Linked DNA regions of Methylomagnum ishizawai. The protein of the gene in region 2 interacts with the protein of the main gene of each other region in a pairwise test. Links are inferred from orthologs where the notes say so. Each region holds a gene or a part of one and is shown on either strand. Other genes may lie near its edges. The genes, in order: K5658_RS20535 and dsbD.

Region 1 (6,260 bases), 3.5 Mb from region 2 along the record:
GGGTCTCGCGCAGCCGGTAATCCCAGGTGGCTTCGCGCCGTCCCAGATAATCCGCCACCCGCCCCAGCGCGGCCTGGGCGAAACTGGCGGACACCGTCCCGCCGTCCAGCGGCAGGGATTCGCAGGCCAAGGCCAGGCCGGCCCCCGCGTTCTCGCGGGCCATGATATCCAGCCAGAGGGTTTCGCAGGCGTGCGGCGGCAGGTGGCGCAGGAAGCGGCGGTAGTCGTAGTGGACCCCCTTGGGCGGCTTGCGGGCGAGGAAGGCTTCCAGCCAGGGCGCGGCGGCGCTGGTTTCCGCCGCATCCAACCAGCCGCGCCACAGGGCGTTGCGCCATTCGCTTTTCAGTCCCCATTCCAGCACGTCCGCCGCCGCGAGTTCCAGGCGGGTTTCCCACCACGCCAACGGGGTGTTCCGGGTCAATTGGTACAGCCACCAAGCCCGCTGGCCCAGGGCTTCGCCTTTGGGCGGGGTTTCCTCCAGGGCGTCGGCTTTCCAGTCGGGGCCGAAGGCTTCCGGGGGTTCCAGCGTCCAGAGTTGCCGCAGCGATTTCCGCTCTTGGCCCAGGCAGGATTCCAGCCGCTCCGCCATGCGCCGGGCGTAGGCGCTGTCGGGTAATCGCACCAGCAAGGCGGCGGCGGCGATGCGGACTTCTTTCGCGCGGTCCTTCAAGGCGGCTTCCAAGGCGGCTTCGTCGTCCGGGCCGAGTCCTATCGCCAGTTCCATGAGCAGGGCGGCGCGTTCCTTGGCCCCCAGTTCCGGCAGGGCTTGGAGATAAAGGTCGCGGCCCTGGGCCGGATCGGTTGCCCGGCATCGTCCAAGATAGGCGGCGCGTTGTTCGGTGGTGCCGGTTTCCCAGGCGGAGATGTCCAACTCCAGGCCGCCCGAACCCACGGCATAGGCCCATTCGGGATTCCGGCCCGCCAGCCACAGGCCACGCTGGCCCAGCACGGGGCGCAACCCAGGACGCAGGGCGCGGCTGCGACGGCCCAGGTCCAGCGCCTCCGGCAACAGCCGCTCGGGCCAACGGACACCGGCCTTGGCCAAGCGGCGCAAGGCCTCGGCCTGCAAGCGCTCTGGGCCTTGGGCGAGGAGGATGGCGAGCGTGGCCGCCAATGCCGGGTCCGCGGCGGAGCCTAGGCTTTCGGGAGGACAAACCGCGGGCGGGTTTCCACCCGCGGGTGGGCGATAACCGGCGGCCCCGCAAACCGCGAACACCCCCGCCACGCCCAGCAAGGCGGAAGCCGGTTCCGTCCGTTGTTGGATCAATTGCTTGAGGGTGTCGCCGACCGCGCCCCCGGTGTCCGGCCATACCGGCGCTTGCCGCGCCACGCCGACCACGGCTTGCGCCGCCAAGGTTTCCAAGCCAGACATCAGCGTTGTCCTCCGGTCCAAACCAATTCCGGTGCCCAGGCGCTCAGGGGTAGCAGTTTTTCGCCATCCCATTCGCCGAACACCCCCATGGGCATCCCCCCGGACAAGGCCATTAAGCGCCAGCCCTCGCCCTCCGCCAGTACCAGGGGCAGGCGTCCGCCCTCCGCCGTATATAAAGCCCAACCGCCGTCATCGTATCCCGGCACGGCGGCGGGCACCGCCAAGGGCCAGGGGTTTTGCCAAGGGTTGGCGGCGATGCCTTGCGCCAGCGCGGTCCATTCGTCGTCGAGGGTTTGCGCCGGGAAATGGGCGGAACCCCCGGCTTCCGGCCCCGCCACCAGCAGGGCGCGGCTGGGACGGGTACCGGGATAATAGGCCAGGGTCAGGCGCAAGGCGGAGCCCACCAGGAAGGGCTGGGCGAACACCGGATTGCCATGGGCGAAATCCAGCAGCAAGGCGTGGCGTCCCGATTCCCGTCCGCGCAGCCAGACCCGCCGCTCCCATAGCCGCTCGTTCTCCTCGATCTGGCAGCCCAAGACTTCCCACAGGTCGGTCCAGCGCTCGCCCTGGGCCAGCACTTCATCCTTGTCCAAGGGCCAGCCCAGCGCGGCGCGGACATCGGCCTGGACCGGGGAGGGCAAGTCGGCGAAGCGGTCGAAGGCGTCCAGCAACAGGGCGAGCCGACCCATCGCGGCCAGGAGCCGTGCGGGCCAATCGCCGCCGGACCCGGCGATTTCGCCGAGCTTGCGGACCCGGAACGCCAGGCCGGGGGCTTGGGCATCGACCATCCGCGCCGCCAAGGCCCGCCAATCGGTCTTGGGATCGGCCAGGTTGCCGATACCCTGCCGGACTTGATCCTCCAGCCAGCGCCGCAATTCCGCGGCCCCCGCCGCCATGCGTTCCAGGCGCTTGGCTTCGCGCTTGGCGGCGGTGCCGGGATCGGCGGTGGTGGCGGGGGGTTCCGCTTGGGTTTTCTTTTCTTCCTGCCGCGCCGCCCGTTGTTGGCGCGAGGCCAGCCATTCCGCCACCCAGGCCGGTGGCTCGGTGGTGGCGATGGCGTCGGGTTTGCGGACTTGCAGTAGCAGCAAGGCCAAGCCGTGCTTACAGGGGAATTTGCGGCTGGGGCAGGTGCAACGGAAGGCGGGTCCGCCGCCCAGGTCGATTTGCACTTGATAAGGTTTGGAACCGCTGCCCTGGCATTCGCCCCACAGGGCGCTGTCGGATTGGCCCAGCGTAGGCCATTTGGCGGGTACGGCCAACCCTTGTCCGGCTTTGGCCGAGGCGGCGTCGGGGGCGAGTTGCAGGACTTGTTCGGGGGTCAACGACATGTTCCGCGCTCATGGGGTTGAGGGTTATCGCCGGTTTCCAAGCGGAACTTGGAAGCCGGCGATAGGCAAGCGTACCGGGCCTGTGGCTTTCTTGCCAGCGCGGTTAGACGCTATGGCGCCACCTGGTCCACCGTCACCGCGTAATGGCCGTCGTCCTCCGGCGCGAGTGGCGCGGTCTGGCCCTGGAGATCGCCGGGGCTGGGCGTGGGCTTGCCGCTTTTGGATATCCGCGCCCCGATCACCACCTGTTCGAACGACGACAGGTTCATGCCTTGCATCATGGCCATGGAATCGTCCAGCACCACCTCCAGCGGCAAATCCCCGGCCCGCTTCTTGACCACGGCCAGCGGCATGGGCGGGCCTTGGGCGGCGCGGGCGAAGATGAACAAGGCATCGTCCGGCGCGGCCCGGTCCTTGAAACCTTCGGCTAGCTTGACCTGGACATGGATGCGCTTGCCGGGCGCTGGGGCCTGGGCGGGCGGGGCGGTTGCGGCGGGGACGGGCAAGCCCTGGACCTCGGCCAGATAGCGGTCGATTTGGCGGGCTTCCTCGCTTTGCGGCGGGAATTGGGCCTTGAGCCGGGTCCAGTAGTCCACGGCCTGGGCGGTATCCTTGCGCTGGGCGGCGGCGATGCCCGCCATCCATAACGCGCCCTTGTGCTGGGGGTCTTGCTTCAGCACCGCCTCGACCAATTCGGTGGGCTTGCCTTCCAATACGCCTTGGTTGGCCCCGGCCAGGGCTTCGGCGTAATAGGCTTTGAGGTCGAGGTTGTCCGGGGCCAGCTTCATGGCGTACTCGAAGGCCGTGACCGCCTTGTCGGGCTGGTTCACGATCAACAGCGAGCGGCCCAACATGGTCCAGCCTTCCAGGTCGTTGGGATTCTGCTTGAGGCGCTCGGCTAGGCGCTGGATGCTTTCTTCCAGGCCGGACGGGGTATTGGGCTGGGCCTGGGCTTGGATTTGGGCCGGGGCCAGTCCCAGCAAATCGGGCCGTCCCAGCGAGAAATACGCCAGCAAGCCGACCAAGGGCAGGGCGACGAGCGTCACCGCCAGCGCGATGCGTCCGCCTGGGTCCGCTTCCGGGGCTTGGGGGGAGCCCGCCATTTCCAAATCGTCCAGCAGGCCGCGTTCCGATTCGGCGTCCAGCTTGCCCAAATCCCCGGCATCGGCGGTTTCCCGCGCCAGTTCTTCCTGCCGGTGCCGGTGCAATAGCAGGTTGAGTTTGGCCCGGTCGGCCCCGCCGCCGGTCTTGCCGGTCAGGGCGGGCAGGAAGCAGGTATAGCCCAACAGCAGCAGCAAGGCCGCCGCGATCCAAAATTCGATCATCTTCGATTCCACGGGGGTTCGGCATAGCCCGGTCGGGGCGCTAGCCTTCGAGGTTCTTCTTGAGCCGTTCCAGGCGCTGGCGTTCTTCGTCGGTCAGTTCCAGCCGGGCCAGGGTGGGGCGTTGGCGTTGATGCTTCCACAGGAACAGCGCCACCGCCAATAGGATCAGGACCGGCCCGGTCCAGAGCAATACGGTGATGGGCTTGACCGGCGGGCGGTACAGGACGAAATCGCCATAGCGGTCGGTGAGGAAGCGCACCGCCTCCTGTTCGCTCTGGCCGCTTTGGATGATGCCGTAGACCTCGTCGCGCAAATCCTTGGCGAGATCGGCGTCGGAATCGGCCAGCGATTGGTTTTGGCACACGAGGCAGCGCAGTTCCTCGATCAGGTTCTCGTAACGGCGCTGCTTGGCGGGGTCGTCGAATTGGCGGACTTCGACCGCCAGGGCGGAACCGGCGAAAAGGCCCGCGAGGAACAATAGGATGAAGCGGATCGTGAAGGGGGAGCCTTGCAACTGGCGAACAGAGGATAGCCGGGTTGAACACATCATGAGGGGGAGCCTTGCAACTGGCGGATCAGGGGGAGCAGGGTATTTTCCAGGATTTCCGGGGTGATGGGCCCGGTGAATTTGTGGCGGATGATCCCGGCCCGGTCGATGACGAAGGTTTCCGGCACGCCGTACACGCCCCAGTCGATGCCGGTCTTGCCGTCGGCGTCGAAGGCGCTGGCGGTGTAGGGGTTGCCATAGCGGTCGAGCCAGGCCAGGGCATCCTCGCGCTGGTCCTTGTAGTTGAGCCCGTAGATCGGCACCAGCTTGCGCTTGGCGAGTTCCACCAACACCGGATGTTCCTGGCGGCAGGACACGCACCAGGAGGCCCAGACATTGACCAAGGCCACTTGTCCCTTGAAGTCGGCGGGGGCCAGGGTTTTCTGGGCGTCGGCGACCTGGGGCAGGGCGAAGGCCGGGGCGGGTTTGCCGATGAAGGGCGAGGGCACTTCCCTGGGGTCGAGGGTCAGGCCGATGGCGAGGAAGATCACCATCACGAGGAAGACGGCGAGGGGGATGAGGAAGCGCATGGTGGGGAATTCCAGGGCGAAAAAAGCATCGGCGGGACCGCCCCGCCGATGCCTGCCATTATCGCATGGGCTCAATGGGTTTGAGCGTGGACCAGGGCATTCAACAGGGCGCCGGATTCGATATTGTCCAGCACTTTCTGTAAGGCCTTGCGGTTTTTGACATTCACCACCAAGGGCGCGCCGATAGCGCCGTGGATGCCGGGCTGGTCGGCTTTTTTGTAGAGGATGAGCAAAACCTGGGCGTCCTCGGGGCGTTCCAGGCCGATCAAGGCGGCTTCGCGGTCGTCCAGGGCGAAGTCGTAATGGATGCCGAAGCGGACGGGGTCGGCCACGGAGAGGCTGAGGTCGGGGCGGTCCGCCGATTGCAACCAATGCACCAGTTCGTCGCCGCCTTCTTGGTGGAAGAGCTTGAAGTGCGTGCAATCCTCGAAGCCGACGATGCCTTCGGGGAAATGGAGGAGGGTGTCGGGGTCGATGGGTTGCTCGCCGAAAGCCAGGGTGGGTAGGGCTTGCATGGGGGGCTCCTGGGTTTGGGGGGGGGAAAGGCGCGATGGGCCGAATGGCCCTGGGGAAAGTTTATACCGGGATGGGGAAAGGCTTGTTCCCAAGCGGGTTGGGGAACAAGTTGTCCCGTATATGGGGTGTCGAATCCATTGTGGGAGGCGGCAAGTTCCTCTGGTCGGCGTAATCCAGGGATAGGAGGTTTTGGCTCATGGAGAAGGCTCCTGCACAAAGGGTGGATGGGAGGTTGCGCGGAGTTTCGTGTGTGGGCAAGCCGGGCGGGGCTTGGGGGCGGACGCTGGAAATTTTAAAGCTGGCTTTGGTCTTGATCCACAAGCGTCCAAAGCCAGCTTTGGATTCCGGCCCGGGTCGTGAAGGGCTGTCGAGCGGGGGAAATATAAAGACGGGAACTGGATTCCCAAGCCCGAACCTGGGAACCCGGCGAAAACCTCAAATCACCGCGTCGAACAACTCCAACTGCGGTGATCCCAAATAAATACCCTTGGCCGCGCCCGCCCCCGAATGCGCCTTGCGGAACGCCTCGGAATGGGTCCAAGCCTCGAACGCTTCCCGCGACTCCCACACCGAATGCGAGGCGAACACGCTGTATTCCTCGGTGGCCGGGCCTTGCAACAGATGGAATTCCTTGAACCCCGG
Region 2 (6,492 bases):
CGGCGGGCGATCTTGATATTGGTCTCGTGGTCGTCGCCCAGGGGACCGTCGGAACCGGGGATGCAGGGGATGCCGGCCTTCTTCATGGCGGCGATGGCGGCGACCTTGTCGCCCATCATACGGATGGTGTCGGGCCGGGGACCGATGAAGATGAAGCCGCTCTGGATCACCTTCTCGGCGAAATCGGCGTTTTCCGACAGGAAGCCGTAGCCGGGATGGATGGCGACCGAATCCGTCACCTCGGCGGCGCTGATGATGGCGGGCACGTTGAGATAGCTTTCCTTCGAGGACGCGGGGCCGATGCACACCGATTCGTCGGCCAGGCGCACATGCTTGAGGTCGCGGTCGGCCTCGGAATGCACGGCCACGGCCTTGATGCCGAGTTCGCGGCAAGCCCTGAGGATGCGTAGGGCGATCTCGCCCCGGTTGGCGATGAGGATTTTACCGAGCATGGAGATAACCTTGGGGTGGGGGCGGCTTATTCGATGACGAACAGCGGCTGGTTATATTCCACGGGCTGGGCGTTCTCCACCATGACCTTGGCCACGGTGCCGGACTTGTCGGCCTCGATCTGGTTGAGGATTTTCATCGCCTCGATGATGCACAGGGTTTCCCCGGCCTCGACCCGCTGGCCGACCTCGACGAAAGCCTTGGCCCCTGGAGCCGACGAACGATAGAAGGTGCCGACCATGGGCGAGCGGACGACGTGCCCGGTGATGCGGTCGCCCTCGCCCGCCGCCGGGGCTTCCGGGGTGGCGGCCGGCGCTGGCGATGGCTGATAGGCGATGGGCTGCATCCCCGGCTGCATCATCGGGATGTATTGCGGCCCGGCGACCGCTTGGGAGCCTTGCCGACTGATACGGACCGATTCCTCTCCCTCGCGGATTTCGATTTCCGCAATATCGGACTCGCCGATCATTTCGATCAGCTTTTTTATTTTTCTAATATCCATGGTGTTATCGACCTTGCTCTAGGGTTTGAAAGGCGGCCTCGAGGGCCAAGCCATAACCGGAAGCGCCCAGCCCACAAATCACGCCCTGGGCGATATCGGACAGATAGGAATGATGGCGGAACGGCTCACGCGCATGGATGTTGGAGAGGTGGACCTCGATGAACGGGATGCGGGTGGCCTGGAAGGCATCGCGCAGGGCGATGCTGGTATGGGTATAGGCGGCGGGATTGACGAGGATGAAATCCACCTTTTCATGGTAGGCGCGGTGGATGCGTTCGATCAATTCATGCTCGGCGTTGCTCTGGAAGGCGTCCAGTTGGTGGCCGCGGGTTTCCGCCATCCTGGCGAGCCGATCCACGATGTCCTGCAAGGTTTGCCGACCATAGACCTCGGGTTCGCGGACCCCCAGCATGTTCAGGTTCGGGCCGTTCAGGACCAAGATGCTCGCCACGGGAAAACCTCCGGTTAAAGGCATTGTAAGGGAAAAAGCGCGGGTATTTTGCCGAAACCGGCAAATCTTGTCCATGAAGCCGGATTTTCCGCGATGATCGCGGCAGTTGGTGCAAATAACCCAGGATTTCGGCGCGGAACTCAGGGCCGGGTTTCCAGCCAGGGCCGGACGAGATCGATGACTTGCTGGCGCTCGAAGCCGCCGGTATGGATGGCGACCGGCGTCCCCGCGCGGTCGAACACCACCGAGAACGGCAACACCGACAGGTGGTTGCCGAGTTGGTCGGCCCAATGCGGCACGCGCTCGTCGCCGAGCAGGATGGGATAATCGACGGGGTTGTCCTTGAGGAAATTACGGACCTCTTCCGGGTCGTCGATGGCGGCCCCGACGAATTGCAAGCCTTGCGGGCCGAGTTCCTGCTGCAAGCGCGAGAACTCCGGCATTTCCTCCCGGCATGGCGGGCACCAAGTGGCCCAGAAGTTGAGGACCACCACCTTGCCGCGCCATTCGGCCAAGGCGTGCGGCGTGCCCGCGAGATCGTGCAGCGGCGGTTCGAGGATGGGTTCCGTGGGGGACGCCAGCCAGTGTTGGGTGGCGATACCGGCCAGCAAGGCGGCGACCGCGATCAATGGATACAACACTTTGCCGGTCATCAGCGCACCACCTTCCGCACATGCTCCACGAAGTTCTCGGCGTCCATATAGCCCACCACCCGGAACGCCTTGCGCTCCTCCTGATCCGGCCCGAAGAACAAGGTGGCCGGCGGTCCCACCAAGCCGAAGCGCTTGAGCAGGGCCGTGTCGTCCTCGGTGTTGTCGGTGACATCGGCTTGCAATAGGACCACATCGGCCAACGCGGCCCGCACCTTGGCATCGGTGAAGGTATAGCGCTCCATCTCCTTGCAGGACACGCACCAATCGGCGTAATAATCCAGCATCGCCCAACGCCCGGCGGCCTGGGCCTTCTGGATTTCGCGGTCGAGTTCGGCCACCGATTTGACCCGCCGGAATTCCAGGGATTGCGGGGCCGCCGTCCCGGTACCGCCCGCCGCGACCGCCTGCAAACCGCGCAAGGGTTGCAAGGGATCGCCCGTGTTGGCGGCCACGCCGATCAAGAGCAGGACGCCATAGGCCAGCATCACGATCCCGACGCCCTTCCACAGCCTGCGCCAACCCGAAGCGGGCTGCGGCAGCGTATCCAGCGCCCCCAGATACATCGCCGGGATAATCAGCAGCAAAGCCCACAGGAACATCGAAGCCGCGGACGGCAGGATACGCGCCAACAACCACACGGCGATACCCAGCAAACCCACACCGAACACGGCTTTCACCGAATTCATCCAGATACCGGCCTTGGGCAGCAGCTTCCCGGCGGAAGCCCCGATGGCCAGCAGCGGCAACCCCATCCCCAGCCCCAGCGCGAACAAGGCGCAAAAACCCAGCACCCAATCGCCGGACTGGCCGATATAGATCAAGGCGCCGGCCAGCGGGGCCGCGACACACGGCCCGACGATCAAGGCCGAGAGCGCCCCCATCACCGCCGCGCCCGCCAGCGTGCCGCCATGCTGGCGGTTGCTCCAACCGACCACACGGTCCTGGATGAAACCGGGCATTTGCAGGGTGAACAAGCCGAACATCGACAAGGCCAGCACCACGAACACCGCGCTGAAGGCGATGATGACCCTGGGCTCCTGGAACAAGGCTTGCAGATTGCCGCCGAACAGCCCCGCCAACACCCCGAACACCGCATAGGCCAAGGCCGAAGCCAGCACGTAGCTCAGCGACAGGAAGAAAGCGCGGCGGGTGGTCAGATGATGGCCATGGCCGACCACGATGCCGGACAGGATGGGAATCATCGGGAACACGCAAGGCGTGAAAGCCAGCAGCAAGCCCATCCCCAAGAAGCTCGCCACCGTCAGCCACAGCGAATCGTTTTGCAACGAAGAGAAAATCTGGCACTGCTCGGACTGCGGCGCGTCCTCGACGAAACCCGCGGCGGATTTCATCTCGCATTCGCCGGCGGGGGCGGCTCCGGGCGCGGGCGTGGTTTCCGCGCCGGCCTGAACCGTACCGGCGGCGGGCAATGGCAACTCGACCGTCTGGTTCATCGGCGGATAGCACACGCCGCGGTCGGCGCACCCCTGGAACCCGGCCTTCAAGGCCAGTTTGAGCGGTTGGGCCGCGCCGCGCACCAGCGGCAGCGCGAAAGCCACCGTTTTGTGGAACACCTCGACATCGCCGAATTCCTCGTCGTGCTTGGGTTCGCCAGGGGGAATCTGGTAATCGCCCAGCGTGACGCCCGGCGTCCCGGCCAGGGCGAGCTTGAACTTCTCGCGGTAGAGGTAATAGCCGTCGGCGATCTGCCAATGCAGCCACAGGGTATGATCGTCCTTCACCTCGGCGAAGAACCGGAACGCCTGCTCGGCGGGCAATAGTTCATCCTGGCCGGAACCCGTTTTCAGCCCCAAGGCATGGAGCGCCCCGCCCAGCACCGAATTCGACGCCGCCGCGACATTCAACGGCGGTGGCGCGGGCCAATCCAAGCGCAGCGTCCGTTTGAGCGGCGGATAGCACACCCCGGCATCGGCGCAGCCCTGCACGCTCATCTCCAAAGCCAGGGCTTGCGCCCCGCCCTCTTGGCGCGCCACCGGCAGACGGATTTGGGCATGGTGCCGGTAAACCTCCATCTCGCCGAAAATCTCGTCGTGTTTCAGCTTGCCTTCGGGCAACACCGGCTCGCCCAATTGGACCCCTGGGGTCTGGGTGGCGAATTTGAATTTCTTGCGGTAGAGGTGATAGCCCTCGGCGATCTCCCAATCCAACAACACGGCGTCGCCCTCGATCCGGGCCGCGCTCCGGAACGCCTGTTCGGCCGGCAACAGGTCTTTGCCTTCCAGCGCCCAGGCCGCGCCCACGCACCACAGGCACAGCACAAAAAAGCCGCCCCAGGCTCCCAGGCGGCGGATGGACGGCGGGTTCGAGATCATGGTTCTTCGGGAGGATGTAGGCATGTGCTGATCCAGTGCAGATAGGGAGCCGAGCCACGCGCCACGGGCAGGGCGACGATCTCGGGGACATCGTAGGGATGGCGGGATTGGATGAAAGTTTCCAAGGCCGGATAGAGCGCGGCTTCGGTCTTGATCACAAGGAGGTGTTCGGAGGCCCGCTCGGTCTTGCCTTCCCAGGTGTAGACCGAAACCAGGCCGGGCAGGATATTGACGCAGGCCGCGAGCCGCTCGGCGACCAGGGCGTCGGCCAACGTCCCGGCGCTATCGGCGTCGGGGCAGGTGCAGAAAACTAGACAGTATGCGGTGGACATGGCAAAAAGTCCTGGGTTTTCCCGAATTTTACCGTATGAGGATGGGATGGACATTAGACAATGGTTATTGGCCGCCGTGGTGGCCCTGCCGCTCCTGGAGCTTTACCTTCTAATCAAGCTGTTCGGGGCGCTGGGCTTCGTCGCGACCCTGGCCCTGCTGCTGGGCGCGGCCGGCCTGGGAATGTCGCTGTTGCGCTCGCAGGGCTTATCGACCTGGATGAACGTGCAACGCGCCCTGGCGCGGGGCGAAACCCCGGCCCTGGAAATGTTGGAAAGCGGGCTGGTGGCCCTGGGCGGCTTGCTCTTGGTGATACCGGGATTCCTGAGCGATATCCTGGGACTGGCCTGTTTGATTCCGGCGAGCCGGAAAAAGTTGGCGGGCTATCTGCTGCAAAAGTTCGTGGTGCTGCCGGGCGACGGGACGGAACCGCCGCAAGGCCAGCGGGTCATTGAGGGGGAATTCAAACGGGAACGGGACTGAGCGGCGCGGGTCGGCCACCCGGTGGCCCGGATTCGGTCGCACCCCCATCCGGGCCACGACACCCATATCGCCCCGCCGGGACGGCGGCCTCCTGGACCGCGCCGCCAGAACCAGCCCGTCCTTCCCGCCCCCCACCGCCCAGCGAGACATCTCCATGCCCACCCAGCGTCTCACCATCGAAGGGATGCACTGCCAAGGTTGCGCCGGCATCATCGAACAAGCGGCCCTCAAGGTCGCCGGCGTGCGGCTGGCCCAGGCCGACTACGACACGGGCACGCTCGAAGTCCTGTTCGACGCCGCCCGCACCAGCCCGGCCCTCATCGCCGCCGCCGTCGAACAAGCGGGCTACGGCTGTTCGCCGCGGCAGCGGTCGCGCCCGGTCTGGCGCAACCTGGGACGCCTCGCAAGCGTGGCGCTGGCCCTGGCCGGCATCGGCGGGCTAACGACCGTGGGGATCGACCTGGCCGACCGTTTCCGCCTGCCGCAATTCGAGCATGGCATGGGCTATGGCCTGTTGTTCCTGGTGGGCTTGTTCACCGGCTTCCATTGCATCGGCATGTGCGGCGGCTTCGTGGTGGGCTATACCGCCCGCTCCGCCCAGAAACCCGGACGCGCCCGCTGGCTGGGACATGCCGCCTACGGGCTGGGCAAGACCTTGTCCTATACCCTGATCGGCGGGCTGTTCGGGCTGTTGGGTTCGTTCATCGCCTTCACCCCCATGATCCGGGGCTATGCCGCCCTGGCGGCGGGGACGTTCTTGATCCTGTTCGGGATCAACATGCTGGATTGGTTTCCCAGCCTGCACCGCATCGGTCTCAGGATGCCCCGGTTCCTGGCCCGCTTCCTCAGCATCGAAAGCAAAAAACACCCCAGCCCCTTCGCCATCGGCCTGCTCAACGGCCTGATGATCGCCTGCGGCCCGCTGCAAGCCATGTACGTCATGGCCGCCGGGACCGGGGATTTCCTGGAGGGGGCCAAGCTGCTGCTGGCCTTCGGGCTGGGCACGCTGCCGGTGATGCTGGGCTTCGGGCTATTGGCGGGGGCGGTGTCGGGACGGGTCACACATGGCGTGTTGAAGGCGTCGGCCTTCCTGGTGGTGGCCCTGGGGGTGATGATGTTGAACCGGGGCTTGCTGATGACCGGCAGCGGCTACGATTTCCGCAGCCTCGCCCTCCGCGCCGAGCAACGGTTCGATTCCTTACCGGCCCCGGCGGCGGAAACCCATCCCGAAGGCTACCAAGCCATCCGCATGGAAGTGGACGCCCAGGGCTACCACCCCAACCGCTTCGT

What was found.
Region 1: the proteins of dsbD (region 2) and K5658_RS20535 interact in binary tests that used the Escherichia coli proteins (3 or more experiments, as listed by UniProt). The link is inferred for Methylomagnum ishizawai from one-to-one orthologs.

What each region holds. Positions count from the first base shown.
Region 1 is NZ_AP019783.1:4,543,084-4,549,343, reverse strand. Bases 3,338-6,159 are described here. They hold K5658_RS20535 (DsbE family thiol:disulfide interchange protein), read right to left. Parts: upstream 5,103-6,159; coding sequence 4,572-5,102; downstream 3,338-4,571. Other genes in these bases: hmuQ (heme-degrading protein HmuQ), read right to left, coding at 6,054-6,159; fliW (flagellar assembly protein FliW), read right to left, coding at 5,174-5,617; K5658_RS20540 (cytochrome c-type biogenesis protein), read right to left, coding at 4,066-4,575; ccmI (c-type cytochrome biogenesis protein CcmI), read right to left, coding at 3,338-4,025. In the rest of the region: K5658_RS20555 (DUF5691 domain-containing protein), read right to left, coding at 1-1,372; K5658_RS20550 (SWIM zinc finger family protein), read right to left, coding at 1,372-2,700; more of ccmI, read right to left, coding at 2,811-3,337; more of hmuQ, read right to left, coding at 6,160-6,260. UniProt on the Escherichia coli protein: Involved in disulfide bond formation. Catalyzes a late, reductive step in the assembly of periplasmic c-type cytochromes, probably the reduction of disulfide bonds of the apocytochrome c to allow covalent linkage with the heme.
Region 2 is NZ_AP019783.1:1,057,329-1,063,820, reverse strand. Bases 1,723-4,776 are described here. They hold dsbD (protein-disulfide reductase DsbD), read right to left. Parts: upstream 4,390-4,776; coding sequence 2,056-4,389; downstream 1,723-2,055. Other genes in these bases: K5658_RS04890 (FxsA family protein), read left to right, coding at 4,768-4,776; cutA (divalent-cation tolerance protein CutA), read right to left, coding at 4,386-4,721; K5658_RS04905 (TlpA family protein disulfide reductase), read right to left, coding at 1,723-2,056. Outside these bases: accC (acetyl-CoA carboxylase biotin carboxylase subunit), read right to left, coding at 1-452; accB (acetyl-CoA carboxylase biotin carboxyl carrier protein), read right to left, coding at 479-952; aroQ (type II 3-dehydroquinate dehydratase), read right to left, coding at 957-1,403; more of K5658_RS04905, read right to left, coding at 1,544-1,722; more of K5658_RS04890, read left to right, coding at 4,777-5,202; K5658_RS04885 (urease accessory protein UreH domain-containing protein), read left to right, coding at 5,357-6,492. UniProt on the Escherichia coli protein: Required to facilitate the formation of correct disulfide bonds in some periplasmic proteins and for the assembly of the periplasmic c-type cytochromes.